3 regions of the Shigella sp. SIG6 genome follow, and region 3 is predicted to be linked to each of the others. Evidence: predicted binding sites of a transcription regulator. Region 3 holds the regulator's gene; each other region holds the start of a gene.
What was found. Region 3 encodes CRP, which controls carbon source genes, mostly activating them, when cyclic AMP is high. Its sites were predicted from a motif close to ATGTGANNNNNNTCACAT; they were not measured.
Positions count from the first base shown of each region.

Region 1: the regulator CRP is predicted to act here: its motif matches at 4,523-4,540, upstream of ACUU1M_RS15845 (YfcZ/YiiS family protein).
Region 2: the regulator CRP is predicted to act here: its motif matches at 9,038-9,055, upstream of mlc (sugar metabolism global transcriptional regulator Mlc).

Region 1 is NZ_JBQZXC010000113.1:1,342-10,489, reverse strand. It holds gene sixA (phosphohistidine phosphatase SixA) at 1-296, opposite strand, end outside; gene fadJ (fatty acid oxidation complex subunit alpha FadJ) at 499-2,643, opposite strand; gene fadI (acetyl-CoA C-acyltransferase FadI) at 2,643-3,953, opposite strand; gene ACUU1M_RS15845 (YfcZ/YiiS family protein) at 4,134-4,418, opposite strand; gene fadL (long-chain fatty acid transporter FadL) at 4,790-6,130, shown strand; partial or broken gene yfdF (protein YfdF) at 6,496-7,553, shown strand; gene mlaA (phospholipid-binding lipoprotein MlaA) at 7,735-8,490, opposite strand; gene ACUU1M_RS15825 (formate/nitrite transporter family protein) at 8,784-9,148, shown strand, end outside.
Region 2 is NZ_JBQZXC010000041.1:7,688-18,342, reverse strand. It holds gene pntA (Re/Si-specific NAD(P)(+) transhydrogenase subunit alpha) at 1-1,338, shown strand, start outside; gene pntB (Re/Si-specific NAD(P)(+) transhydrogenase subunit beta) at 1,349-2,737, shown strand; gene tqsA (AI-2 transporter TqsA) at 2,762-3,796, opposite strand; gene ACUU1M_RS09340 (protein YdgV) at 3,930-4,100, shown strand; gene mdtJ (multidrug/spermidine efflux SMR transporter subunit MdtJ) at 4,207-4,572, shown strand; gene mdtI (multidrug/spermidine efflux SMR transporter subunit MdtI) at 4,559-4,888, shown strand; gene ACUU1M_RS09325 (trypsin-like serine peptidase) at 4,927-5,748, opposite strand; gene ACUU1M_RS09320 (small membrane protein YdgU) at 5,848-5,931, opposite strand; gene asr (acid resistance repetitive basic protein Asr) at 6,024-6,332, opposite strand; gene ACUU1M_RS09310 (KPN_01571 family protein) at 6,588-6,707, shown strand; gene ACUU1M_RS09305 (MFS transporter) at 6,756-8,009, opposite strand; partial or broken gene ACUU1M_RS09300 (LysR family transcriptional regulator) at 8,116-9,009, shown strand; gene mlc (sugar metabolism global transcriptional regulator Mlc) at 9,144-10,364, shown strand; gene bioD (dethiobiotin synthase) at 10,489-10,655, shown strand, end outside.
Region 3 is NZ_JBQZXC010000043.1:8,523-19,177, reverse strand. It holds gene pabA (aminodeoxychorismate synthase component 2) at 1-25, shown strand, start outside; gene argD (bifunctional acetylornithine/succinyldiaminopimelate transaminase) at 111-1,331, shown strand; gene ACUU1M_RS09655 (YccS/YhfK family putative transporter) at 1,398-3,488, opposite strand; gene crp (cAMP-activated global transcriptional regulator CRP) at 3,539-4,171, opposite strand; gene ACUU1M_RS09645 (OsmC family protein) at 4,473-4,877, shown strand; gene ACUU1M_RS09640 (phosphoribulokinase) at 4,932-5,801, opposite strand; gene ACUU1M_RS09635 (YheU family protein) at 5,855-6,073, opposite strand; gene ACUU1M_RS09630 (hydrolase) at 6,067-7,089, opposite strand; gene ACUU1M_RS09625 (ABC transporter ATP-binding protein) at 7,089-9,002, opposite strand; gene kefG (glutathione-regulated potassium-efflux system ancillary protein KefG) at 9,133-9,684, shown strand; partial or broken gene kefB (glutathione-regulated potassium-efflux system protein KefB) at 9,684-10,655, shown strand, end outside.

The DNA.
Region 1 (9,148 bases), on a different contig from region 3:
CCTTCATTGGTCAACGCCTGCAAATAGGCACTGACCAGACCAACATCGCCGCAGGGCGTTAACTCCGGCAGAACTTCTGCACTGGAAGGCAGGTTCAGACAATCCCCTACTTCTTCCAGTGTTTGCTCGGCTCGCAGGAACGGGCTCACCAGAACGCGTTCGATTTCCACTTTTTGACCTTTCAGCCAGTTCGCCATCAGGCGAGATTCGTCACAACCATTAGTGGTCAGAGGACGAACCGAATCACTGGCGGCATCGAGGGCTGCGTCGCCGTGACGCATGATAAAAACTTGCATATTGCACCGCTTTTGTTAACCAGATTCGCCCGTTTTCTTTCATCTGAAACCAGAGAAAGAAAACGGTGGCCGGCATTGTGCCTTATCCATTCACCGAATGAAACGCTGTTTTTTACCTCAATGGCGTAAGTATAGTCAATATGCGTTTACATTTTGACCAACACTCCGCCATTCAGCGCGGATTCATATAGCTTTGACCTTCTTATTGCAGGTCAGTTGCAGTTGTTTTCCAAAAACTTTCCCCACGCGCGCCCATCTCGACCAAACGCTCGCAAGGGGTAAAACGGGAACCATACTGCGTGGCCAGTCGTTGCATTATTGCAACCACTTCGCCCGCGCCGAGAGAATCGATATAGCGGAACGGTCCACCGAGAAATGGCGGAAAACCAATGCCAAATACCGCACCAATATCCCCGTCACGCACGCTACGGATAACCTGCTCATCAACACAACGTACTGCTTCATTCAGCATCAACATCACACACCGTTCAGCAACCTGCGGTGCGGAGAGTCGCCCCTGCCCTTGTGCGCCAATGAGCGGGTAAATGGCAGGATCGACCTGTTTTTTGCTTTTACGCCCTTTCTGACCATAAAGATAGAAACCCCGACCATTTTTTCTGCCTTTGCGATCGTCGTTCAAAATTGAAGAAACAACATTTGCAGGCGCGCTAAAACGTTCTCCATAAGCGGCTTCCAGTACAGGAATAATTTTAGTCCCGGTGTCGATTCCTACCTCATCCAAAAGTTGGATTGGGCCTACCGGAAAACCAAATTTCACTAGCGCGGCATCAATGTGCTCTACCCGTTCACCTTCGGTCAGCATGCGGATAGCTTCATTAATGTAAGGCGCTAAGATGCGATTGACGTAAAACCCGGCTTTGTCACGCACGACAATGGGCGTTTTGCCCTGTTTTTTCGCCAGTTTTACCGTAGTGGCGATGGTTTGCGCCGATGTACCAGCATGAGGAATAATCTCTACCAGCGGCATTTTTTCCACCGGACTGAAGAAATGCAGGCCAATAACTTGCTCAGGTCGCGCAGCGTGAGCGGCGATATCACCAATCGGTAAAGATGACGTGTTCGAAGCAAAAATGGTATGAGCGGCGCAATTTTGCTCCACTTCCGCCACCATCTGTTGTTTTAATTCGAGATTTTCAAACACCGCTTCAATAATCAGATCGCGATGGGCAAAGCCGCGATAGTCCGTCGTTCCGGAGATTAATGCCAGCTGTTTGTCACGTTCGCTGGCTTTGAGATGACGACGGCGAACTTTGCCCTCCAGCTGATCCCAACTGTACTTCAGCGCATGATTTATGCCCTGCGGGTTGATATCTTTAATTCTGACCGGAAGCCCCGCTTTACAAGCAGTGACATAAGCAATACCGCCGCCCATCAAGCCACCACCTAAAATTCCCACGCTGTTTAATGGCGCAGGCGGTGCATCACTACCGGGATCTTTCTTCACGTCCGTACTGGCAAAAAAGATACTACGCAAAGCTTGCGATTGCGGCGTCATCGCCAGTTCGCCAAAGGCGCGAGCTTCAGCGTCATAGCCGCTGCTGGTGCCCTGCGCTAATCCCGTTTCAACAACCTCCAGGATGCGTTCTGTCGCCGGATAATTGCCTTGAGTTTTGTGTTCTGTTTTCTTGCCGACCATTTTGAACAGCAGCGCACGACCTAACGGCCCCGCCAGAATACGCTCGCGTACAGGTAGAGGGCGGGAAGATGGGCGATCCTTCTTCGCCAGCTCAACAGCGGCTTCCAGCAAAATGGAGTGCGGAACAACGTCATCCACCAGCCCCAGCTTTAATGCCTGTTTCGCCCGAAGTTGTTTTCCGGTGAGAATCATCTCTAATGCTGTACTGACGCCTATCAGACGCGGTAAACGCTGGGTGCCGCCTGAACCGGGTAACAATCCAAGTTGTACTTCAGGCAAACCGAGCACCGTTTTAGGATCGTCAGTACAAACGCGACCGTGGCACGCCAGCGCCAGCTCCAGCCCACCGCCCAGGCAAGCGCCATGAATAGCCGCGATAACCGGAATGGGCAAAGCATGAATCTCCGCCATCAACTGTTGGCCCTGCCGCGCCAGTGCTTCCGCTTCTTGCGCCGTTTTGCAGTTGCCAATCATGTTGATGTCTGCTCCGGCGATAAAATTGTCCGGTTTCGCGGAGATAAACACCACGCCGCGCAACTCTTTGTTTTCACGGAGTTGCTTAATAATGGCGCGCACCTGCGAGGCAAATTCCGCCTTCAGGGTATTCATTTTCTCATCCGGTACGTCGATGGTGATGATAGCAATGTTGTCCAGACGAACATTAAGAGTAAACGCTGATGCCATTTCCATTATTCCGCCTCCAGAACCATTGCCGCGCCAAGCCCACCGGCAGCACAGGCGGTAACTAAACCAAATCCACCGCCGCGACGGCGAAGTTCATGCAATGTCTGGGTAATCATCCGCGCGCCGGTCGCCGCGAAGGGATGTCCGTAAGCAATCGAACCGCCAAGCACGTTAAATTTGCTATCGTCCACTTCGCCAGTGGCATGTGCACGCCCCAGTACTTCACGAGCAAAACGTTCACTACCCAGCAACTGAATATTCGCCAGTGTCTGAGCTGCAAAGGCTTCGTGCATATCGATCAATGTCAGTTCGCTCATCGTCAAACCGGCACGTTCCAGCGCCAGCGGTGTTGACCAGGCTGGACCGAGCAACATGTCCTGCCAGACATCAATCGCAGTAAATGCGTAGCTGCGCAGATACCCCAGCGGCACCAGCCCTAATTCTTTCGCCCGGGATTCAGTCATCAGGATCACCGCTGCCGCGCCATCGGTCAGCAGCGTACTGTTTGCCGCCGTTACCGTTCCGTGTTTGCGATCAAACGCCGGGCGCAGCTTTGCGTAATCGGCAAGCGAGGAATTACCGCGAATATTGTTGTCTTCGACAAGCGGTTGTTTATAAGGAGGGATAAAGGCAGTCATCACCTCTTCTTTGAGTTTTCCGTCTGACCATGCCTGAGCGGCACGCTGATGCGAACGGTGCGCTAATGCATCTTGCTGTTCTCGGGTGATGCCGTAGGTTTTCGCCATTTGTTCGGCGGTGTCGCCCATCCACAAGCCAGTAGAATATTCTGCTACCGCAGGCGGTACGGGCATTAAGTCGCGCAAACGCAGGCGAGAGAAGAGTTTCAGGCGCTGGCTCATGGTTCGAGCTTTGTTGACATCAACCAGCACGTGCGCCAGTTTTTTACTGACGCCAATTGGCAATACGGAAGAGGAATCTGCCCCACCGGCAATCCCCGCTCGGATAGTTCCCGCCATCAGGCTTTCTGCGACGTTTGCAACCGCCTGGAAACTGGTAGCGCAAGCGCGGCTGACGCTGTAAGCATCGGTATGCACATTCATTCCGGTACCGAGAACAATTTCACGCGCAATGTTGGGGGCTTCAGGCATTTGTACGACCTGACCAAAGACCAGCTGTTCAATCACTTCAGCGGGGATCTCGCTGCGTGCCAGCAGTTCGCCTACCACCATCTTCCCTAAATCAACCGCGGGAATGCCATGAAAAGCCGTCGCCTGGCGGGCAAAAGGCGTACGTAAACCGCTAACAATGGCGATACGATCGCCCTGGCGGGTAACCAGTGGTAAAACCTGACCCATAACACTCCCCTGTAAAAAAAATAAATAAAGTGGTCTGACCTGATCATAGTCTTAACCATTTTTTTACATTTAGCCAAGCGGAGAAAAAGGAAAGTGGGAGCTATGACACAGTGAAGACAGAAGAAAGAAAAGAAAACGCCCCTGCCAGCAACTGACAGGGGCGTACGTACCCGAGAGGAATTAACGCAGACCCAGCTGGAAGATCAGCATTTCAGCTTCGCAGGCAAAAGTGAAATCGATATCCAGGCGCACACCGTCAGACTCTTCAGTGAAAGTCGGGGAGATTTTGCACGGTTCGGATTCCACTCTACGGGCTTTTTCAGTCAGCGCCGCCAGCGTTTGTTCTGCTTCTGCGCGGTTTGCAAACACGCGGCTGTAAGACGCAGTGCAGTCGGAGTTGTCCATAATGGTGCCAACATCCATACAGCAGCAAACCGGGGTTTCATCAGCACTACATTTACTCATCGTTGATTTCCTCTGTATGTGCACCCAAGGTGCCAGATAAACGTTGTGGATATTTTACGCTTCCGGAAAGTGCTGCTCCAGTTGTTAATTCTGCAAAATCGGATAAGTGACCGAAATCACACTTAAAAATGATCTAAAACAAAATTCACCCGAATCCGCGAGTGCGCAACCTCCAAATTTTGCCAGCTGGATCGCGTTTCTTAGATTATATTTGAAAAAAGATGGAAACATACTTGCAACATTCTAGCTGGTCCGACCTATACTCTCGCCACTGGTCTGATTTCTAAGATGTACCTCAGACCCTACACTTCGCGCTCCTGTTACAGCACGTAACATAGTTTGTATAAAAATAAATCATTGAGGTTATGGTCATGAGCCAGAAAACCCTGTTTACAAAGTCTGCTCTCGCAGTCGCAGTGGCACTTATCTCCACCCAGGCCTGGTCGGCAGGCTTTCAGTTAAACGAATTTTCTTCCTCTGGCCTGGGCCGGGCTTATTCAGGGGAAGGCGCAATTGCCGATGATGCAGGTAACGTTAGCCGTAACCCCGCATTGATTACCATGTTTGACCGCCCGACATTTTCTGCGGGTGCGGTTTATATTGACCCGGATGTGAATATCAGCGGAACGTCTCCGTCTGGTCGTAGCCTGAAAGCCGATAACATCGCGCCTACGGCATGGGTTCCGAACATGCACTTTGTTGCACCGATTAACGACCAATTTGGTTGGGGCGCTTCTATTACCTCTAACTATGGTCTGGCAACAGAGTTTAATGATACTTATGCAGGCGGCTCTGTCGGGGGTACAACTGACCTTGAAACCATGAACCTGAACTTAAGCGGTGCGTATCGCTTAAATAATGCATGGAGCTTTGGTCTTGGTTTCAACGCCATCTACGCTCGCGCGAAAATTGAACGTTTCGCAGGCGATCTGGGGCAGTTGGTTGCTGGTCAGATTATGCAATCTCCTGCCGGGCAAACTCCTCAAGGGCAAGCATTGGCAGCTACCGCCAACGGTATCGACAGTAATACCAAAATCGCTCATCTGAACGGTAACCAGTGGGGCTTTGGCTGGAACGCCGGAATCCTGTATGAACTGGATAAAAATAACCGCTATGCACTGACCTACCGTTCTGAAGTGAAAATTGACTTCAAAGGTAACTACAGCAGCGATCTTAATCGTGCGTTTAATAACTACGGTTTGCCAATTCCTACCGCGACAGGTGGCGCAACGCAATCGGGTTATCTGACGCTGAACCTGCCTGAAATGTGGGAAGTGTCAGGTTATAACCGTGTTGATCCACAGTGGGCGATTCACTATAGCCTGGCTTACACCAGCTGGAGTCAGTTCCAGCAGCTGAAAGCGACCTCAACCAGTGGCGACACGCTGTTCCAGAAACATGAAGGCTTTAAAGATGCTTACCGCATCGCGTTGGGTACCACTTATTACTACGATGATAACTGGACCTTCCGTACCGGTATCGCCTTTGATGACAGCCCAGTTCCGGCTCAGAATCGTTCTATCTCCATTCCGGACCAGGACCGTTTCTGGCTGAGTGCAGGTACGACTTACGCATTTAATAAAGATGCTTCAGTCGACGTTGGTGTTTCTTATATGCACGGTCAGAGCGTGAAAATTAACGAAGGCCCATACCAGTTCGAGTCTGAAGGTAAAGCCTGGCTGTTCGGTACTAACTTTAACTACGCGTTCTGATAACGCGTTCGCCTGGATAAAGTCACCTGCTATGCAGGTGACTTTAACTCCCCCACTTCACCGAAAGTAGTTTCCTCATTGCTTGCCTCCTGAGTTTTGCAAACAGCCTGATGGCAGCTTGCCCTTTCAAATCAGTAAGTGGTATCCACAGACAAACCTGAAGGGAAATGCATATTTTCAAGCGTTCTGCTCGTCCTTCTCAAAGAGTTTACTTTTCTGCATTTCCAGGATACTCACCCCCCCTGGCTATTGTGCGCTTATACACTCAAATTAAAGATAGGTTCTAAATAAATGAGCGTTTTTTGATAGTCTATTTCATTAGGTAATATATATTTGTAACAAATCAATCAACATGGAATAAAATCATGCTACCATCTATTTCAATCAACAATACCAGCGCAGCTTACCCAGAATCCATTAATGAAAATAACAATGATGAAATTAATGGATTAGTACAAGAGTTCAAAAACCTTTTTAATGGTAAGGAAGGAATAAGCACCTGTATTAAACATCTACTTGAACTTATAAAAAACGCCATACGAGTAAACGACGATCCTTATAGATTTAATATTAATAATTCCTCAGTTACTTATATTGATATTGGCTCCAATGATACAGACCATATTACTATTGGTATCGACAACCAAGAACCAATAGAATTACCTGGAACTATAAAGACAAAGAACTCGTCCGTACTATCATTAATGACAACATAGTTGAGAAGACTCATGATATCAATAACAAGGAAATGATCTTCAGCGCATTAAAAGAAATATATGATGGAGATCCTGGTTTTATCTTCGATAAGATATCACACAAACTCAGACATACGGTAACGGAATTTGATGAGAGCGGGAAAAGCGAACCAACGGACTTATTTACCTGGTACGGTAAAGATAAAAAAGGCGACTCTCTCGCTATTGTAATTAAAAATAAAAACGGAAATGATTACTTATCTCTCGGTTACTACGATCAGGACGACTACCACATTCAAAGAGGAATTCGTATTAATGGTGATAGTCTCACCCAATATTGTAGTGAAAACGCCAGGAGTGCTTCAGCGTGGTTTGAAAGCAGTAAAGCTATCATGGCAGAATCATTTGCAACTGGTTCCGATCATCAGGTTGTAAACGAGCTCAACGGGGAAAGACTGAGAGAACCTAACGAAGTTTTTAAACGTTTAGGTCGAGCAATAAGATATAATTTTCAAGTGGACGATGCAAAATTTAGACGCGATAATGTAAAAGAAATAATTTCTACTTTATTCGCTAACAAAGTTGACGTTGACCATCCTGAAAATAAATACAAAGACTTTAAGGATCTCGAAGATAAAGTTGAAAAAAGACTTCAAAATCGCCAGGCGAAATATCAAAATGAAATTAATCAACTATCTGCACTAGGTGTTAATTTTGATGATATTTAAAATTATTTTTCCAGTTTTTTGATTTTTCAACGCCTGAATATCGGAAATAGTCAGTGACGAACATCAGTATTTTTACATCATTACGTCCGGGTCATTGTCGGTTTATCTCCTTTTACTTGTGGTAATTGAGGGATAACAACAAAAAAGGTGAGTTTTGCGACTCACCTTTTTTATTTGTTTCTTATTCAGAATCGATATCTTTTAAATCATCCTGAATCGCTTGCGCGTTCGGATTTTCCTGCGGTTTGAGTTCGCCGCCATTAGCGATGAAATCATGACGCTGGAAGTACGCTTCGCGCACCATAATATAAGGATCGGACGACTGACGCAGCAGACCATCGGAATCCAGCAGCTGAGCGCGGGTTTCGATCCCTTCAAGCGTCCATTTACCCACAGACATCGGCCAGGTCAGCCAGGAAAGAACCGGGTAAAGACCATCCGCCATATCACCACCGTCATCACGCAGCGTGAAGCTACCGTAGAACGGTAACTGAACGTAAGGCCCATAACCCACGCCATAATGACCAAGCGTACTACCGAAGCGGTGAGGTTCAGTCCGTTGCAGTTTCGGGTTCGCCATCCCTGCAACATCAATAAAGCCGCCCATCCCCAAAATGGTGTTCAGGAAAAAGCGGGTAAAGTGGACCATCCCCTGATAAGGGTCGCCCTGCAAGAAGTAGTTAACCATCACCGCAGGTTCTTCAAGGTTGCCAGTAAAGTTGCTCAAACCATTACGCGCCGGTTGCGGAACATAATCACGCCAGGCGACAGCGACCGGTCGAACAATATACGGGTCTAATACGTTGAAGTTGAAGTTGTACATGGTGCGGTTGAACCCTTCTAACGGGTCAGAACGCCCTTGCTGATCTGTACCGGAACTCGCACACCCCACCAGAAGCGTAGTTCCCAGAGCAAGCGCCGACAGGCGAAGCTTCATAAATGTCTCCCTGTTTTTTTATGGCTTATGCAGTTTGCCATCCATGACGGAACGATACCGTATCCGCCTGTTTAGGTGTGGGCGATTGTAACAGCACGTCAACTGATGTCCAGACGCCCTGATTTGCTGATTTGATCATAGCCTGGTAATCGCCGCCCTGTAGGCTACTTGATTCTATAGAAACAGAAAAAGGCAAACGCAGCCTTTTCTACATTTTCAGAGTAACTCCCGCCAGTTGCGAGCAAAAAAGCCGCTACGCTTTAGCTATACGTGCTAATTCAAGAGAAGAGACCATGAACAACGACAAAATTGATCAACACAGCGACGAAATTGAAGTTGAGAGCGAAGAAAAAGAGCGCGGCAAAAAAATAGAAATAGATGAAGACCGACTCCCCTCCCGGGCGATGGCAATTCATGAGCATATCCGCCAGGATGGTGAAAAAGAGCTAGAACGCGACGCAATGGCGCTACTGTGGTCAGCCATTGCGGCGGGTCTGTCGATGGGCGCTTCGTTACTGGCAAAAGGGATATTTCATGTCGAACTGGAAGGTGTGCCGGGCAGCTTCTTGCTGGAGAATCTCGGTTATACCTTTGGTTTTATTATCGTCATAATGGCCCGCCAGCAATTATTTACCGAAAACACCGTGACTGCGGTACT
Region 2 (10,655 bases), on a different contig from region 3:
TCAGAGATCATTCTGAAGGTCAATGCGCCGTTAGATGATGAAATTGCGTTACTGAATCCCGGGACAACGCTGGTGAGTTTTATCTGGCCTGCGCAGAATCCGGAATTAATGCAAAAACTTGCGGAACGTAACGTGACCGTGATGGCGATGGACTCTGTGCCGCGTATCTCACGCGCACAATCGCTGGACGCACTAAGCTCGATGGCGAATATCGCCGGTTATCGCGCCATTGTTGAAGCGGCACATGAATTTGGGCGCTTCTTTACCGGGCAAATCACTGCGGCCGGGAAAGTGCCACCGGCAAAAGTGATGGTGATTGGTGCCGGTGTTGCAGGTTTGGCCGCCATTGGTGCAGCAAACAGTCTCGGCGCGATTGTGCGTGCATTCGACACCCGCCCGGAAGTGAAAGAACAAGTTCAAAGTATGGGCGCGGAATTCCTCGAGCTGGATTTTAAAGAGGAAGCGGGCAGCGGCGATGGCTATGCCAAAGTGATGTCGGACGCGTTCATCAAAGCGGAAATGGAACTCTTTGCCGTCCAGGCAAAAGAGGTCGATATCATTGTCACCACCGCGCTTATTCCAGGCAAACCAGCGCCGAAGCTAATTACCCGTGAAATGGTTGACTCCATGAAGGCGGGCAGTGTGATTGTCGACCTGGCAGCCCAAAACGGTGGCAACTGTGAATACACCGTGCCGGGTGAAATCTTCAGTACGGAAAATGGTGTCAAAGTGATTGGTTATACCGATCTTCCGGGCCGTCTGCCGACGCAATCCTCACAGCTTTACGGTACTAACCTCGTTAATCTGCTGAAACTGTTGTGCAAAGAGAAAGACGGCAATATCACTGTTGATTTTGATGATGTGGTGATTCGCGGCGTGACCGTGATCCGTGCGGGCGAAATTACCTGGCCGGCACCGCCGATTCAGGTATCAGCTCAGCCGCAGGCGGCACAAAAAGCGGCACCGGAAGTGAAAACTGAGGAAAAATGTGCCTGCTCACCGTGGCGTAAATACGCGTTGATGGCGCTGGCAATCATCCTGTTCGGTTGGCTGTCAAGCGTTGCGCCGAAAGAGTTTCTTGGGCACTTCACCGTTTTCGCGCTGGCCTGCGTTGTCGGTTATTACGTGGTGTGGAATGTATCGCACGCGCTGCATACACCGTTGATGTCGGTTACCAACGCGATTTCAGGGATTATTGTTGTCGGAGCACTGTTGCAGATTGGCCAGGGAGGCTGGGTTAGCTTCCTTAGTTTTATCGCGGTGCTTATAGCCAGCATTAATATTTTCGGTGGCTTCACCGTGACTCAGCGCATGCTGAAAATGTTCCGCAAAAATTAAGGGGTAACATATGTCTGGAGGATTAGTTACAGCTGCATACATTGTTGCCGCGATCCTGTTTATCTTCAGTCTGGCCGGTCTTTCGAAACATGAAACGTCTCGCCAGGGTAACAACTTCGGTATCGCCGGGATGGCGATTGCGTTAATCGCAACCATTTTTGGACCGGATACGGGTAATGTTGGCTGGATCTTGCTGGCGATGGTCATTGGTGGGGCAATTGGTATCCGGCTGGCGAAGAAAGTTGAAATGACCGAAATGCCAGAACTGGTGGCGATCCTGCACAGCTTCGTGGGTCTGGCGGCAGTGCTGGTTGGCTTTAACAGTTATCTGCATCATGACGCGGGAATGGCACCGATTCTGGTCAATATTCACCTGACGGAAGTGTTCCTCGGTATCTTCATCGGGGCGGTAACGTTCACGGGCTCGGTGGTGGCGTTCGGCAAACTGTGTGGCAAGATTTCGTCTAAACCGTTGATGCTGCCAAACCGTCACAAAATGAACCTGGCGGCTCTGGTCGTTTCCTTCTTGCTGCTGATTGTATTTGTTCGCACGGACAGCGTCGGCCTGCAAGTGCTGGCATTGCTGATAATGACCGCCATTGCGCTGGTATTCGGCTGGCATTTAGTCGCCTCCATCGGTGGTGCAGATATGCCGGTGGTGGTGTCGATGCTGAACTCGTACTCCGGCTGGGCGGCTGCGGCTGCGGGCTTTATGCTCAGCAACGACCTGCTGATTGTGACCGGTGCGCTGGTCGGTTCTTCGGGGGCTATCCTTTCTTACATTATGTGTAAGGCGATGAACCGTTCCTTTATCAGCGTTATTGCGGGTGGTTTCGGCACCGACGGCTCTTCTACTGGCGATGATCAGGAAGTGGGTGAGCACCGCGAAATCACCGCAGAAGAGACAGCGGAACTGCTGAAAAACTCCCATTCAGTGATCATTACTCCGGGGTACGGCATGGCAGTCGCGCAGGCGCAATATCCTGTCGCTGAAATTACCGAGAAACTCCGCGCTCGTGGTATTAATGTGCGTTTCGGTATCCACCCGGTTGCGGGGCGTTTGCCTGGACATATGAACGTATTGCTGGCTGAAGCAAAAGTACCGTATGACATCGTGCTGGAAATGGACGAGATCAACGATGACTTTGCTGATACCGATACCGTACTGGTGATTGGTGCTAACGATACGGTTAACCCGGCGGCGCAGGATGATCCGAAGAGTCCGATTGCTGGTATGCCTGTGCTGGAAGTGTGGAAAGCGCAGAACGTGATTGTCTTTAAACGTTCGATGAACACTGGCTATGCTGGTGTGCAAAACCCGCTGTTCTTCAAGGAAAACACCCACATGCTGTTTGGTGACGCCAAAGCCAGCGTGGATGCAATCCTGAAAGCTCTGTAACCCTGACGGCCTCTGCGGAGGCCGTCACTCTTTATTGAGATCGCTTAACAGAACGGCGATGCTTTGACCTCCCGCTGTTTGTTCAAGCGCAATTTTGACAATAATTGTCAACGGCACGGAAAGCAGCATACCCACCGGTCCTAACAACCATCCCCAAAAAATCAACGACAAAAATACCACCAATGTCGAAAGCCCCAGCCCACGTCCCATGATGCGCGGCTCCAGAATATTGCCGAAGACCAGATTAATCAGCAGATATCCCGCCAGCACCAGCAACGCTTCGTAGAAGCCATTAAACACCAGTACCTGAGCGATAGGGGGGATTGCCGCGAGAACTGAACCAATATTAGGGATGTAATTAAGCGCAAAGGCCAGCAATCCCCAGACAAAAGCGAAGCGAACATCGAGTGCGGCGAGCATCGCCCAGGCGACCAGGCCGGTGATGATGCTGATGGCTGTTTTCAGCACCAGATAATGAGAAACACTGTCAATCGCACGTTGAATCGCCGCCATCCCTTCAACCGGACGCGCCATCATTTGCTGAAATTTTCCGGGCAATTGTGGCACTTCGAGCAGCATAAACAGCACCGTCAGCAGCAATAAAAATATTGATAACATGGCATTAGATAACTGCGTCAATAAGTTGGTGAGCAACGTCATCGCCGCGTTCGGATCAATGTAATGCGCCAGTTGGTCAACTGAGACGTCAATCCCTACGCGTTGCAACAACGGCTCAAGAGCTTGCAGCGGCGTCATAATAGAGTTGCGATATTGCGGTAACGTCCGCGTCAACTCGTTGAGCGCGGAACCCAGATAAGCTAATAGCAACACCATCGCCATCACGATGATTGTCATCAAAATCGACACTGCCAGTACACGCGGCACACGCCAGCGGACCATATGTTGCACCAGCGGGTTAAGAATAACAGCAATAAATAATGCGAGAATAAACGGCACGATGATCTCGGCGGCAAAACGGATACCGCAGAGAATAATGACCAGCATTCCCAACATAATGACGATTTTTAGGCCATTGAGCGTGATGATCGGCTTTGCCATGCTTGTCCCCGTTTTTCTTCCTTTGCTAATAATAATGTCTTTTTCGCTCCGTCATCATAACGAAAATCAAACCGCTCAGGTAAAGAAGTGAAAATATTTTGAGTTAATTCTTAAGCTATGATACAAATCAGGCGTGTTCAACTACCGAGGACAATTATCATCTGCGATGACGAGAAGCAACACTGCGGATAATTGTAATATTATGGACAATTTGTTCAGGACGTTATTTTCTACATTTACCCATCTTCGTACCTCATCCACTATCTTGCTCGTAGGTGAGCAGCACTGGCGCAACGCGCTTTAGTCCTTTCTTCTGCCTAAGCTTGCCCTATGCGCAGGGCTTGACCACTTTACTTTGGTTTCGCTGAATTAAGCGAAAATTAAAATAGTTCTCTTGCAGGAGAAGGACAATGTATATTTATTGGATTTTATTAGGTCTGGCTATTGCTACAGAAATTACCGGTACGCTGTCAATGAAATGGGCGAGCGTCAGTGAGGGAAATGGCGGCTTTATTTTAATGCTGGTGATGATTTCTCTGTCGTATATATTTCTCTCTTTCGCCGTTAAAAAAATCGCCTTAGGCGTAGCTTATGCGCTGTGGGAAGGTATCGGTATTTTATTTATTACCTTGTTTAGCGTTTTGTTATTCGACGAAAGTTTATCGCTGATGAAAATTGCCGGGTTAACCACCCTGGTCGCCGGGATAGTGTTGATCAAATCAGGTACCCGTAAAGCGCGTAAACCTGAACTGGAGGTGAACCATGGCGCAGTTTGAATGGGTTCACGCCGCCTGGCTGGCATTGGCAATCGTGCTGGAAATCGTTGCTAACGTCTTTTTGAAATTTTCTGACGGCTTTCGTCGCAAAATATTTGGCTTGCTCTCCCTGGCGGCGGTGCTGGCGGCCTTTAGTGCGCTTTCTCAGGCCGTTAAAGGGATCGACTTGTCTGTCGCTTATGCATTGTGGGGCGGGTTTGGTATTGCCGCCACGTTAGCCGCAGGTTGGATCTTGTTTGGTCAACGGTTAAATCGTAAAGGCTGGATTGGCCTGGTCTTGCTGTTGGCTGGAATGATCATGGTGAAACTTGCCTGATGAAGACGCTGCCCGCGCTGTCGGGCAGCGTTTGAACATTATTTTTGCGACAGTTGATCCAGCTTGTCGCGAAAACCGGTAACAGAAATGGCCCGGTTATCGGCGCGCCAGCGATCTTTCGCGGCAGGAGCCGAACTTTGCACCCCAATTAATTGCCAGCCGTCATCGGTATGCAACATCAGAGGCGAACCGCTGTCACCCGGCAAGGTATCGCACTGATGTGACATCACCGACGTTTGCGCCCAGCCAGTCACTTCACAGTTTTGATGACTGTATAACGTATCGAGATGATCTTCAGGGTATCCCGCCTGAGTCACTTTACGACCAGCCGATTTTAATGCGGCAGTAAGCGCGGCTTTATCTCCCTCAAATAACGGCAACGGTGTAATGCCAGAAGGGGGATTACGTAGCACAATCAATCCGAAGTCCCACGGTGCAGCTGCGGGAGGAACAATCCAACCATCCCCATCTGCTTTTAACCGCTTTCCCAGTGTCGGATCAACGCGGCCTTCTATGTCGTGGATCTCATAGCGCCAAAGACCTTTATTTGACACAAAACGCAGCGCTACCGCCTTATCCGCTTTACCCTTAGGCGGCGTCAATAAACAGTGTCCTGCCGTTAATGCCAGATTGGGTGCAATCAGCGTCGCCGTACATAAATTGCCGCTGGCCGTTTCCAGTTGCCCAACCGCATCCCACGGTGATTGGGTCGTGTCATTCACTGGCACACGATCATCATGACCAAAAAACAGGGTGCTGACCTCATCGTTTTCCGATTTGGCAACGTCTGGTTTATCTGCAAACACAAAAGCAGACGTCAAACTAATTGCACCCAACACTACAGCAATGGTTGTACGCATATCACACTCTGGTGGGTAATTATGATTATTAAAAGCAAACCCTCATAAATACTATAGACGGGACGGGATGAAAGTGGGAGTAAAATCAGATAACTACAGTCAGGAAAGATAAAAACGGGCGGCAATCAGTGCGCATAAAATAAGGATGATAAGAATGAACTCAAAGCGATAACGGCCCACCATACTACCCTCCGCTAAAGGCGGTGCTAAACATTACCCGCTTAGCACCGTAATTTTCAGGCGCGAGGGGGCGCGCCAGCATTACTGTTGAAAACTTACGCTGCGGGTTGTGCAGCAGGTTTTGCCGGTTGCTGATGGCCGTGTTTCCCGGCGTGTTTCTTCGCTGCCTGCGCTTTTTGTTCAGGGGCTTTCTGTTCAGCTTTCGTATTTTTATGATGCTTTTTAGCCGCCTGCGCTTTCTGGGCAGGTGCTGCTTTATGCTGTTTTTTATGATGTGTAGTTTTCGCTGGCGCTGCTTTGGTGGTCGTCGCAGTCGGAGCAGGTGTGGTCGCAGTCTCTGCAGCAAAGGCGGCAGAAGACAGACCCATAGCAGCGGCAACAACCAGAGCTAATACTTTTTTCATTGTCATACCCTCAATTTGTTTTTTCATTTAACCCCACTGCGGGGCCGTTGAAATAACTATATCCCTGGGAATGGCAGACTTCCGTGAGTGGTTGGTTTCAGCGTGTAACGATATGTACAAACGCTGAATAAATTACAGCGTTGATAATAACGTATTGTGACTTAAGGAAAATTTAGCTACCAATAATAGTAGTCTTGATCGGGTTAACTATTATACTACTTACAAAGCGGTAGAATAACTGCGCATCAGTAATAAATGACACACAGCAAAATGAATCCGTTTATTTGGGTACTTATAATCCTGATGACGCTAGATGCGCTGCGGGAATTGGCTGGCGCTTCGTCTATTTTAGGATGGCTATTAACGTTGGTTTGAGCAGGCAATAAGTCCGGACGGGTATTTACCGCAGTCCGGACTTATTTTTCAGGCGTGCAGACGACGATGCAAACGCGTCCCGACCAGCAGAGCAATGACCAGCATCAGAGCAATAAATGCGCCGACGCCGTTCCAGCCATAGTTATGCCAGAAAACACCACCCAGCGTCCCGGCAATACTCGCCCCCAGATAGTAACTGAACAGATACAGCGAGGAGGCCTGGCCTTTAGCGCGTTTTGCGCGGGGGCCGATCCAGCTGCTGGCTACTGAGTGGGCTGCGAAGAATCCGGCTGAGAAGAGTAACATTCCGGCAAAGATCAGCCACAGCGAGCTAAATAAGGTCATCAGTAAACCAAACAGCATAACTCCCGTCGAAAACAACATCACCGGACCGCGCCCATAGCGGGTGGTCATGGTTCCGGCTTTGGGTGAGCTCCATGTACCGGTCAAATAAGCCAGCGATAATAAGCCAACCACGGCCTGACTGACATGCCAGGGGGAAAGCATCAACCGATAGCCGATGTAATTAAACAGCGTGACGAACGACCCCATCAGCAAAAAGCCTTCTGCGAACAATAACGGTAATCCCCGGTCACGCCAGTGCAGACGAAAGTTGATAAATAACGTCTTAGGGCGCAGCGAAGTCGGGCAAAAATGGCGTGATTCAGGGAGGATTTTCCAGAACATCAACGCCGAGGCCAGCGCGAAACAACCGATTGCCGCCAGAGCAATTCGCCAGTTGAAAAAGTCCGTGAAGACACCACTAATTAAGCGTCCGCTCATGCCGCCAATTGAGTTGCCGCTGATATACAACCCCATCGAAAAGGCCACGAAACTGGGGTGGATTTCCTCGCTAAGATAAGTCATGCCAACAGCTGCCACGCCACTTAACGAAAGCCCAATCAAGGCGCGCATAATCAAAATGCCGTGCCAGCTGGTCATCATTGTCGAAAGTAACGTACAAATGGAGGCCAACAGTAGCGCCGTGACCATCACTGGTTTGCGACCAATGGCATCGGATAGCGGGCCAGTAAATAGCAAACCGATAGCCAACATCGCCGTGGAAATGGACAGTGAAATACTACTGTTCGCGGGCGTTAAGCCAAACTCCTGCGAAAGCACCGGAAGGATAGGCTGCACACAATAGAGAAGTGCAAAGGTTGCCAGTCCGGCAGAGAACAGCGCCAGGGTGACGCGCATAAATTGCGGCGTACCGAGTTTAATAAATTGATTTGGCTGAGAAATGCTTTGCTTGTCAGTGTCGCTTGCCGGAGCGCCATCAACAGTTGTAGTACGGCTCACTTGAAATCCTTGCTAAATATGCCTGTGGATCAGGCTTATACATAGGGTAGGAAAATCGAATTGTTCTGTCTAATATATTAATAATCTCAAATAAGATGTTTTAAATATGAATATTGAACTTCGTCATCTGCGTTACTTTGTTGCTGTTGCGGAAGAGCTGCATTTTGGGCGCGCGGCTGCCCGCCTGAATATTTCGCAACCGCCGCTAAGTCAGCAGATTCAGGCACTGGAGCAACAAATCGGTGCCCGACTGCTGGCACGAACTAATCGCAGTGTATTGCTGACGGCAGCAGGAAAACAGTTTCTTGCAGATAGTCGGCAAATCCTGTCTATGGTGGATGACGCTGCCGCTCGCGCTGAAAGACTGCATCAGGGTGAAGCGGGGGAGTTGCGTATTGGTTTTACTTCGTCCGCTCCTTTTATTCGGGCGGTGTCCGATACGTTATCGCTGTTTCGCCGTGATTATCCTGATGTCCATTTACAAACCCGCGAAATGAACACTCGCGAGCAAATCGCTCCGCTCATTGAAGGAACGCTGGATATGGGATTGCTGCGTAACACAGCGTTACCGGAGACGCTTGAACACGCAGTCATCGTCCATGAACCGCTTATGGCGATGATCCCGCACGATCATCCCCTGGCAAATAATCCGAGTGTAACACTGGCTGAACTGGCGAAAGAACCCTTTGTCTTTTTTGATCCGCACGTCGGGACTGGGCTGTATGACGATATTCTCGGACTGATGCGACGTTACCATTTGACGCCCGTCATCACTCAGGAGGTGGGCGACGCAATGACCATCATCGGTCTGGTTTCCGCCGGTCTGGGTGTTTCAATTTTGCCTGCGTCATTTAAACGTGTTCAGCTCAACGAAATGCGCTAGGTGCCGATTGCTGAAGAGGATGCGGTTTCTGAAATGTGGTTGGTCTGGCCGAAACATCATGAACAAAGTCCAGCTGCGCGTAACTTTCGTATTCATCTGCTGAATGCTCTCAGGTGAGGGAAATTTCAGCGAAAAAGCCCGAAAAATGTGCTGTTAATCACATGCCTAAGTAAAAATTTGACGACACGTATTGAAGTGCTTCACCATAGCCTACAGATTATTTCGGAGCGCGAAAATATAGGGAGTATGCGGTGGTTGCTGAAAACCAGCCTGGGCACATTGATCAAATAAAGCAGACCAACGCGGGCGCGGTTTATCGCCTGATTGATCAGCTTGGTCCAGTCTCGCGTATCGATCTTTCCCGTCTGGCGCAGCTGGCTCCTGCCAGTATCACTAAAATTGTCCGTGAGATGCTCGAAGCACACCTGGTGCGAGAGCTGGAAATCAAAGAAGCGGGGAACCGTGGCCGTCCGGCGGTGGGGCTGGTGGTTGAAACTGAAGCCTGGCACTATCTTTCTCTGCGCATTAGTCGCGGGGAGATTTTCCTTGCTCTGCGCGATCTGAGCAGCAAACTGGTGGTGGAAGAGTCGCAGGAACTGGCGTTAAAAGATGACTTGCCATTGCTGGATCGTATCATTTCCCATATCGATCAGTTTTTTATCCGCCACCAGAAAAAACTTGAGCGTCTAACTTCGATTGCCATAACCCTGCCGGGAATTATTGATACGGAAAATGGTATTGTACATCGCATGCCGTTCTACGAGGATGTAAAAGAGATGCCGCTCGGCGAGGCGCTGGAGCAGCATACCGGCGTACCGGTTTATATTCAGCATGATATCAGCGCATGGACGATGGCAGAGGCCTTGTTTGGTGCCTCACGCGGGGCGCGCGATGTGATTCAGGTGGTTATCGATCACAACGTGGGGGTGGGCGTCATTACCGATGGTCATCTGCTACACGCAGGCAGCAGTAGTCTCGTGGAAATAGGCCACACACAGGTCGACCCATATGGTAAACGCTGTTATTGCGGGAACCACGGCTGCCTCGAAACCATCGCCAGTGTGGACAGTATTCTTGAGCTGGCACAGCTGCGTCTCAATCAATCCATGAGCTCGATGTTACATGGGCAACCGTTAACCGTGGACTCATTGTGTCAGGCGGCATTGCGCGGCGATCTACTGGCAAAAGACATCATTATCGGGGTGGGCGCGCATGTAGGGCGCATTCTTGCCATCATGGTGAATTTATTTAACCCACAAAAAATACTGATTGGCTCACCGTTAAGTAAAGCGGCAGATATCCTCTTCCCGGTCATCTCAGACAGCATCCGTCAGCAGGCCCTTCCTGCGTATAGTCAGCACATTAGCGTTGAGAGTACTCAGTTTTCTAACCAGGGCACGATGGCAGGCGCTGCACTGGTAAAAGACGCGATGTATAACGGTTCTTTGTTGATTCGTCTGTTGCAGGGTTAACATTTTTTAACTGTTCTACCAAAATTTGCGCTATCTCAATTTGGGCCAGGAAAGCATAACTTAGACTTTCAAGGTTAATTATTTTCCTAGTTTATATTTGTGAAGCATAACGGTGGAGTTAGTGATGCTGAAGCGTTTCTTTATTACCGGTACAGACACTTCTGTAGGGAAAACGGTGGTTTCCCGCGCATTGCTACAAGCGTTAGCCTCCCAGGGAAAAACGGTTGCGGGATATAAACCCGTAGCGAAGGGGAGCAAAGAGACACCCGAAGGGCTGCGTAATAAAGATGC
Region 3 (10,655 bases):
GCTGGCTAATTTCCTGTATCTCTGATTTCCGATTGCCATTCAGTGATTTTTTATGCATATTTTGTGATTATAATTTCACATTTATTTATGCGTAACAGGGTGATCATGAGATGGCAATTGAACAAACAGCAATTACACGCGCGACTTTCGATGAAGTGATCCTGCCGATTTATGCTCCGGCAGAGTTTATTCCGGTAAAAGGTCAGGGCAGCCGAATCTGGGATCAGCAAGGCAAGGAGTATGTCGATTTCGCGGGAGGCATTGCAGTTACGGCGTTGGGCCATTGCCATCCTGCGCTGGTGAACGCGTTAAAAACCCAGGGCGAAACTCTGTGGCATATCAGTAACGTTTTCACCAATGAACCGGCGCTGCGTCTTGGGCGCAAACTGATTGAGGCGACGTTTGCCGAACGCGTGGTGTTTATGAACTCCGGCACGGAAGCTAACGAAACCGCCTTTAAACTGGCACGCCATTACGCCTGTGCGCGTCATAGCCCGTTCAAAACCAAAATTATTGCCTTCCATAACGCTTTTCATGGTCGCTCGCTGTTTACCGTTTCGGTGGGTGGGCAGCCAAAATATTCCGACGGCTTTGGGCCGAAACCGGCAGACATCATCCACGTTCCCTTTAACGATCTCCATGCAGTGAAAGCGGTGATGGATGATCACACCTGTGCGGTGGTGGTTGAGCCGATCCAGGGCGAGGGCGGTGTGACGGCAGCGACGCCAGAGTTTTTGCAGGGCTTGCGCGAGCTGTGCGATCAACATCAGGCATTATTGGTGTTTGATGAAGTGCAGTGCGGGATGGGGCGGACTGGCGATTTGTTTGCTTACAGGTACTACGGTGTGACGCCGGATATTCTGACTTCTGCGAAAGCGTTAGGCGGCGGCTTCCCGATTAGCGCCATGCTGACCACGGCGGAAATTGCTTCTGCGTTTCATCCTGGTTCTCACGGTTCCACCTACGGCGGTAATCCTCTGGCCTGTGCAGTAGCGGGCGCGGCGTTTGATATCATCAATACCCCTGAAGTGCTGGAAGGCATTCAGGCGAAACGCCAGCGTTTTGTTGACCATTTGCAGAAGATCGATCAGCAGTACGATGTGTTTAGCGATATTCGCGGTATAGGGCTGTTAATTGGCGCGGAGCTGAAACCACACTACAAAGGTCGGGCGCGTGATTTCCTGTATGCGGGTGCAGAGGTTGGCGTAATGGTGCTGAATGCCGGACCGGATGTGATGCGTTTAGCACCGTCGCTGGTGGTGGAAGATGCGGATATCGATGAAGGGATGCAACGTTTCGCCCACGCGGTGGCGAAGGTGGTTGGGGCGTAAATAAGACGCATCAGGCAAAATATGTCGGATGCGGCGTGAATGCCTTATCCGATGGTTTAGCCTGTATTACGCCTTCGAATCCCGCAACTTGCGACTCAGCCAAATCCCGTGATGCGGTCGCTGACGCCATGCCATCGACGAAATGGTGTGCATGGTGTTCAGATGGCCAATAACCCGCTGTAAATGCTGCTCCAGCGTACCTGCCGCGCCTTCGTGCGGCTGCATCTCCGGCGCATCCATGATATTGGCATCGCCAGAACTACCCGGTTCGTCATACTCCAGTCGCTGCTGACAACGCTGAATGGCGATTTCACAAGACTGTAAATACTCTTGTGCCAGTTCAGGTGGCAATGCCCGGTGTTCCCGCGCCAGCGTGGTCATGGCATTAATATGCTCAACAATAAACTGGCTGTGCGTTACCCACAGTTTCATATCTGCCAGATAATGGCTGTTGAATGCCGGTTCCTGCATCGCCTGATTCAATGAGTTATACAGAGTGTTATGCGCCTGATTTACCCGCATTCTCTGCCAGGCCAGTGGCGTTGGTTGCGGGTCCTCGCTCAGAATCAAGCGAATCGCTTCCTGATAGGCTTCTAAAGCATCATGGGCGTTTTTACGCAATAACCCGCTCTGCCACTGCGGCCACAGCCAGACGGTACCACCGAAAGCAATCAAACAACCAATAATGGTATCGATAAGACGTGGAAGGATGTACTGCTCACCGTTCAGCCACAACAGTTGCAGGGTATACACTGCGGTAATAGTAAAACCGACCGTTGCCCAGCCGTAGTTTTTGCGCAATATCAGGTAGCTGGCGAGGGTGGTAATCAGCATCAACGTCAGGGTGTAACCTTCGGGAATTTTAAAGTGCAGCGCTACGCCCGCAATGATTAACCCGACCACGGTTCCCACGGAGCGATTCACAATCCTCAGACGGGTTGCGCCATAGCCATTTTGTGTCACCAGCAATACCGTCATCAGGATCCAGTACGACTTCGGCAGATGCAGCACGGTGCCCATCAGGCTGGCAACGCTTAACATCACACTGAGTCGTCCGGCATTGCGTAGCGCCGGAGACTTTAGTGACAGATAACTTTTCAGTGCCGGAAGTAACGGCATTCGCCGCTGTTTATCGGCCAGTAAGTCACGGGCATAGAGCGGTTTTTGGGTGCGCAGCACGCGGGCGATGCGGCTGAAATGCCAGTAGCAGAATTGCCCAACCGGATTATCCGGATGCTGGCGGGCGATTTTTTCCAGTGCGCCAATTTGCTTTTCCATCGTAAAACGCGTTGGCAGGCGATGGTAAAGAATGTCATCAGCCAGCACGCGCAGGCGAGCGGCGACGGTTTGCGCATTCCAGCGGATAACTTCTTCCGCATGGCTACGCTCGACCAGTTTTTGCACCTCTTCCGGCTGATGCAAACTGACCGAAATATGTTCCTGCAAATCCAGCGCCTCCTGGAAAATACGCAGCATCCGCTTGTAATCGGTATTGTTTTGCGCGGAAAGCATATGCATTTGCTGATAGCACTGAGTAATTAAATCGACCGCTTTTTGCTGGCGCACCAGCAGCGGTGGCAGCGCTTTTTCAGGATCGGTGTGCTGGGTAAGCAGGCTGTATTTGGCTTCACAATAATCTGCCAGTTCACGGTACAGCAGACTTAGTGACTCGCGCAGCGGTTGTTCGCGCCAGATCCAGAACCAAAACCAGTTAAACAATCCGTACCAGAGAGTGCCCAACGCATAGATGAGCAATGGTTCCCAGACCGGCATGTATCCCGCCAGACTGAGGGTAAAAATGGCGGCGAGCAGCGATGCAGGAAGCAATTTTGCGTGCAATGGCCCCAGCTCAGCAGTGACGCCAAGTACCAGCGTTAATCCGGTCAGCAAAAAGGGCAGGGGAACATCTTTTACCAGTAGCAGCTGTGTCAGTAAGCTACAGGTGGCAAACAGCGACGCACCAATGATTAAGTGTTTGAAAAAACGTTTATGAGGCGTATCAAGGCCCGCAATATTGCAACAGGCAGGAACGAGGGAGAAGAGCAGACCGAATCGTAATTCGCCAAGCATTAACCCAACGGCCACGGGCAAACATAGCACCAGCGTTTGTCGAAGTGCATAGTTGATATCGGGGTGATAAATCAGTCTGCGCCACATCGGGGGAAACAAAATGGCGCGCTACCAGGTAACGCGCCACTCCGACGGGATTAACGAGTGCCGTAAACGACGATGGTTTTACCGTGTGCGGAGATCAGGTTCTGATCTTCCAGCATCTTCAGAATGCGTCCCACGGTTTCACGAGAACAGCCGACAATCTGACCGATTTCCTGACGGGTAATTTTGATTTGCATACCGTCCGGGTGAGTCATAGCATCTGGTTGTTTTGCCAGGTTCAGCAGAGTCTGTGCAATGCGGCCCGTCACGTCGAGGAACGCCAGGTTGCCCACTTTCTCTGAAGTGACTTGCAGACGACGCGCCATCTGTGCAGACAGACGCATCAGAATGTCCGGGTTTACCTGAATCAATTGGCGAAATTTTTTGTACGAAATTTCAGCCACTTCACAGGCGGTTTTCGCACGTACCCATGCGCTACGTTCCTGGCCCTCTTCAAACAGGCCCAGTTCGCCAATAAAATCACCCTGATTCAGATAGGAGAGGATCATTTCTTTACCCTCTTCGTCTTTGATCAGCACTGCCACAGAGCCTTTAACGATGTAGTACAGCGTTTCCGCTTTTTCACCCTGGTGAATAAGCGTGCTCTTGGATGGGTACTTATGAATGTGGCAATGAGACAAGAACCATTCGAGAGTCGGGTCTGTTTGCGGTTTGCCAAGCACCATGCGCGGTTATCCTCTGTTATAAGCTTTCTCCAGAGCCAGATAACGCCGCTGTCTCTGGATTGCCGAAATATGCTTCCCGCTACCTGGGAAGGGGCTATCAACTGTACTGCACGGTAATGTGACGTCCTTTGCATACATGCAGTACATCAATGTATTACTGTAGCATCCTGACTGTTTTAGCATAGCTTTCGCTTTGTGTCTCCTGGTGTCTCGCTTCAGCATGACCCAGGTCGCCTTCCGTTGCGCGATTTGGTTAGTACGCGTACTCTGTCAGGAAAATTGACGCAGTGGAGTAGCAAAAATGCAAGCGCGAGTGAAGTGGGTCGAAGGGTTAACTTTTCTGGGCGAATCCGCCTCTGGTCACCAGATTTTAATGGACGGCAACTCAGGCGATAAAGCACCAAGTCCGATGGAAATGGTGTTGATGGCGGCGGGTGGTTGCAGTGCCATCGATGTGGTTTCGATCCTGCAAAAAGGGCGTCAGGATGTGGTCGATTGTGAAGTAAAATTGACCTCTGAACGCCGCGAAGAGGCACCACGCCTGTTTACGCACATTAATCTGCATTTTATCGTCACCGGTCGCGACCTGAAAGACGCAGCGGTTGCGCGTGCGGTTGATCTCTCTGCCGAGAAATATTGTTCAGTGGCGTTGATGCTGGAAAAAGCGGTGAATATTACTCACTCGTATGAAGTGGTTGCCGCGTGACTTAACTATCCCGTTGTGAAGCCGGATAGTATTTTATCCGGCATAATAGTAAAGTTACTCGATTTTCTTTCCTTCCATCAATCGTTGCACCAGCGGCAGCATAATTAATTCCATTGCCAGCCCCATTTTGCCGCCAGGTACCACTAACGTATTGATGTGGGAAATGAATGAGCCTTGCAACATCGCCAGCAGCCAAGGGAAATCGATCCCTTCCAGATTACGAAAATGGATCACCACAAAGCTTTCATCCAGCGACGGGATACCTTTTGCCGCGAACGGGTTTGAAGTGTCGACGGTGGGAACGCGCTGGAAGTTAAGATGGGTGCGGGAAAACTGCGGTGTGATGTAGTTGATATAGTCTTCCATTGAACGCACTACCGAGTCCATTACTGCTTCTCGTGAGTGCCCGCGCTCGCTGGTGTCGCGGATCAGTTTTTGAATCCACTCAAGGTTAACGATAGGCACTACGCCGACCAGTAAGTCCACATGCTGCGCAACGTTATGCTGTGGCGTGACTACGCCGCCGTGTAAACCTTCATAAAACAGTACATCAGTGGGTTCTGGTAAAGGTTGCCAGGGGGTGAATGTTCCCGGTACCTGATTCCAGGGTACGGCTTCGTCGTAGGTATGCAGATATTTGCGAGATTTCCCTTTGCCGCTCTGACCGTATTCAATGAAGGTTTGTTCCAGCAGGCCGAAGTCGTTCGCTTCGGGGCCGAAGTAGCTGATATGCCGCCCGGCGTCGCGCGCTTTGCGGATCGCCATGTCCATTTCCGGGCGGGTGTAACGGTGAAAACTGTCGCCTTCCACCTCAGCTGCATGCAGATTTAACTGCGCGAATATTTTACGAAACGCGAGGCTGGTGGTGGTGGTCCCCGCGCCGCTGGATCCTGTTACCGCAATGACCGGATGTTTGGCAGACATAGTAACTCCATGACTTAGCTATCACTATTATCTCGTCCGCCGACGGTTGCAGGTTATTCGCGAAACTGACTGCGCGGCATAATATTGACCGTTTCGTGCAGCTCCGACCATACCAGCACCGCTTCTCCGCACTGTAGCTGGCGTTTGACGTCGGCGACTTTCTGTTCAAGTGTACGCTCATGTTCACCATAATCGGTGCCTTCACGTAACACAAAGCTTTCAATTAAATTTTCCAGCGTTTCGGGGGAGAGGTCTTGCCACGGAATCAACATGATTTCGCCTCCAGATACGTTGTTAACCAGTCAGGAATGCGTGACTCCAGCCACATTTGCGGATGAAGTAATGTACCGCCAATAAAGCCAACATGACCGCCATGTTCAGTCAGTTGATACTCCACCTGCGAGGGGAGACTTTCCGGTTTTGGGATCACCTGATGATCCATAAACGGATCGTCTTTGGCGTGAATAATCAGCGTCGGTTTGGCGATCCGGTTCAGCATCGGCATGGCGCTACACTGACGATAATAGTCGATAGCGTCGGCGTAGCCGTGAATTCTGGCGGTGATTAGATCGTCAAATTCACGGATGCGACGTACCGATTTTAACTGCGCGAGATTAATCGGCAGCGTTCCGGGGTAGGCTGCCAGCTTGCGCGCGGCATTGGCTTTTAACAGGTTCAGCAAGTAACGCTGATAAACGCGGGAAAAGCCCTTTTCCATATGATAGCTACAGGCTTCCAGCATAAACGGCGCAGAGACAATCACCGCCGCATCAACCGGGAGATCATTGCCTTCCTTTGCCAGCAAACAGGCCAGCATATTACCGCCGAGCGAATAGCCGACGGCAGCCGTTGGCGCATGACCAAATTCGCGTTGCAGCCAGCGTAAAAACCAACTGGCGTCTTCGGTTTCGCCCGAATGGTAAATGCGGTGCATACGGTTTGGTTCACCGCTGCATCCGCGAAAATGCATCACCACGCCCAGCCAGCCGCGCTTTTGCGCCGCCTCAACCAGACCGTGGGCGTAAGGGCTATTGAGACTGCCTTCCAGCCCGTGAAACACCACTAAACGCGGTTTATGTTTCGCCTGTGCGGGGTCTTCACTCCACGAGAGATCGACAAAATCGCCGTCGGGCAACTCCAGCCGCTGCCAGTACGGGGTGAATTTCACCTGACGACGAAACAAACGCGGCAGCATAGTTTGTAGATGACAATTGCTAAAGCCGCGCATAGGGGTGAATTCAGCACTGCTGCTAAATTCATTGGCATCGGTCGTCGTTATCTGCGCCATCAGTTGCTTTGGCCTTCCAGCAGCATCTGCTCAAGCTGCTCCTGGGCTTCCAGCCACGCCATTTCGCACTCTTCCAGGCCGGATTTGGCGCTGGCTTGCTGTTGCAGGCAGGCGGTCAACTCCGCTTTACGGCTCTGGTCATACAGTTCGCTGTCGCCGAGTTTCTCTTCCGCCTGCGCCAGTTGCGCGTTCAGCTTCTCCATCTCTTTTTCCAGACGGGCAATCTCTTTACGCAGCGGCTGGGTTTGCGCACGCAGCTCCGCTTCCCGACGCTTCTGATCTTTACGTGCCTGGGCGCTGTTCGCGTTCTCTTTTGGCGCTTCGTCGGTCTGGTTTTCCTGCTTTTGTACGTCGCTCAACCACTGTTGATAATCTTCCAGATCGCCGTCGAACGGTTCGACTTTACGATCGTGAACCAGGTAGAGATCGTCAGTGGTGGAACGCAGCAAATGACGGTCGTGCGAAACGACAACCAGCGCGCCTTCAAACTCGATTAATGCTTCGGTGAGTGCCTGACGCATGTCGAGGTCAAGGTGGTTAGTCGGTTCGTCGAGCAGCAGCAGATTCGGACGCTGCCAGACAATTAATGCCAGCACCAGGCGGGCTTTTTCCCCACCGGAGAAGCGGCGCGTTTCTTCGGTTACTTTATCGCCCAGGAAACCAAAGCCGCCGAGGTAGTCACGCAGTTTTTGTTCCAGCTCCTGCGGCGCTAAACGTGCCAGATGTTGAATAGGTGATTCGTCGGCGCGCAGGTATTCAAGTTGATGCTGGGCGAAGTAGCCGAGCTTGATCCCTTTCGCCAGACCAATTTCACCGCTGACTGGCGCAAGTTCACCGGCTAACAGTTTGATTAATGTCGATTTACCTGCGCCGTTGCGGCCTAACAGACCAATGCGCGAGCCGGGGACCAGATTCAATTTAATCGAGTCGAGAATAATGCGATCGCCATAGCCTGCGCTGACCTTTTCCATCTTCAGTAACGGATTTGGCAGGCTTTCCGGCGCGCGGAAGCTAAAGCGGAACGGGTTGTCGACGTGTGCGGGGGCAATCAGCTCCATACGTTCCAGCATCTTAATGCGGCTCTGGGCCTGCTTCGCTTTGGTGGCTTTGGCACGGAAACGATCGATATAACTTTGCAGATGTGCCACGCGTTCCTGCTGGCTTTCGTACATCGCTTGTTGCTGCGCCAGACGGGTGGCGCGCTGTACTTCAAACGAACTGTAGTTGCCGGTGTACTCGAACATGCTTTGTTGTTCGATATGAATAATTTTATCAACGATCGGATCGAGGAAGTCGCGGTCGTGAGAGATCAGGATCAGCGTGCCCTGATAGCTCTTCAACCATTTTTCCAGCCAGATAACGGCATCGAGATCGAGGTGGTTAGTCGGTTCGTCGAGCAGCAGCAAGTCTGAACGGCAAATCAGCGCTTGGGCAAGGTTAAGACGCATACGCCAGCCACCGGAGAAATCACTTACCGGGCGCTCCAGTTGTTCATTGCTGAAACCGAGGCCGTGCAGCAGGCTGGCGGCACGGGAGCGAATACTCCATGCGTCAATAGCATCCAGCTTGCTATGAATGGTCGCAATGGTGTGCCCGTCGTTACGTTCGTTGGCGTCGTGCAGCTGCGCTTCCAGTTGACGATATTCACGGTCGCCGTCAATGACATATTCCAGCGCCGCTTGCGGTAACGCTGGCGTTTCCTGATTCACCCACGCCAGTTGCCAGCTTCCCGGAAAGGTGTAGCTGCCGCCGTCGGCGCTGATTTCATTTTTCAGCAATGCCAGCAGGGTAGATTTACCACAGCCGTTTTTACCCACCAGGCCGACTTTCTGCCCGGGGTTGATGGTGGCGGTGGCATTATCCAGCAGGACGCGCACGCCGCGACGAATTTGTAACGAGGAGAAAACAATCATAAGGCGCCGTATGTTCAGACTATGTTAACTTATCATTATGATAATGTAATGTATGGGCGAGCTGCCGCACCGGGCGCAATGGTAGCCCAAAACAGCGACTATACACAAAAACCATACCGGGAGGGGGATGATGTCTCAGCCAGCGAAAGTTTTGCTGCTGTATGCCCATCCGGAATCTCAGGACTCGGTGGCAAACCGGGTACTGCTTAAACCGGCCACGCAGCTCAGCAATGTTACCGTGCACGACCTTTACGCGCACTATCCCGATTTTTTTATTGATATCCCCCGTGAGCAGGCATTACTGCGCGAGCACGAGGTGATTGTCTTTCAGCATCCTCTTTATACCTATAGCTGCCCGGCGCTACTGAAAGAGTGGCTGGACCGGGTATTAAGTCGTGGTTTTGCCAGCGGGCCGGGAGGAAACCAACTGGAGGGAAAGTACTGGCGTAACGTGATTACCACCGGCGAGCCGGAAAGTGCTTACCGTTATGACGCGCTGAATCGCTACCCGATGAGCGATGTGCTGCGCCCCTTTGAACTGGCGGCGGGCATGTGCCGGATGCATTGGTTAAGTCCCATCATTATTTACTGGGCGAGACGGCAAAGCGCAAAGGAGCTGGCGAGCCACGCCAGAGCCTACGGTGACTGGTTGGCAAATCCGCTGTCTCCAGGAGGCCGCTGATGGAAGGTTCCGATTTTTTACTCGCAGGAGTGCTGTTTCTCTTCGCGGCGGTGGCTGCGGTGCCGTTGGCATCGCGGCTGGGGATTGGCGCTGTGTTGGGATATTTGCTGGCAGGGATTGCAATTGGCCCGTGGGGGCTGGTGTTTATTAGCGACGTCGATGAGATCCTCCACTTTTCGGAACTCGGCGTGGTATTCCTGATGTTTATCATCGGCCTTGAGTTGAATCCCTCCAAACTTTGGCAACTGCGGCGTTCGATTTTTGGCGTAGGCGCGGCACAGGTGCTGTTAAGCGCGGCGTTGCTGGCGGGATTATTGATGCTGACGGATTTCGCCTGGCAGGCGGCGGTGGTCGGTGGCATTGGCCTTGCGATGTCTTCAACTGCAATGGCGTTGCAATTGATGCGTGAGAAAGGGATGAATCGCAGCGAATCCGGCCAGCTCGGGTTTTCGGTTCTGCTGTTTCAGGATCTGGCAGTGATCCCAGCACTGGCGTTAGTGCCGTTGTTGGCGGGGTCGGCAGACGAACATTTCGACTGGATGAAGATCGGCATGAAGGTGCTGGCGTTTGTCGGCATGCTGATTGGTGGGCGCTATTTACTGCGTCCGGTATTCCGCTTTATTGCAGCTTCTGGCGTGCGGGAAGTGTTCACCGCCGCGACGCTGCTGCTGGTGTTGGGTTCCGCATTGTTTATGGATGCGCTGGGGCTGTCGATGGCGCTCGGTACATTTATTGCGGGCGTGCTGCTGGCGGAAAGTGAATATCGCCATGAACTGGAAACGGCTATCGATCCCTTCAAAGGCTTGCTGCTCGGTTTGTTCTTTATCTCTGTCGGCATGTCGCTCAACCTCGGGGTGCTTTATACCCATCTGTTGTGGGTAGTGATAAGCGTGGTTGTGCTGGTGGCGGTGAAAATTCTCGTGCTGTATCTGCTGGCGCGATTGTATGGCGTGCGTAGCTCAGAGCGGATG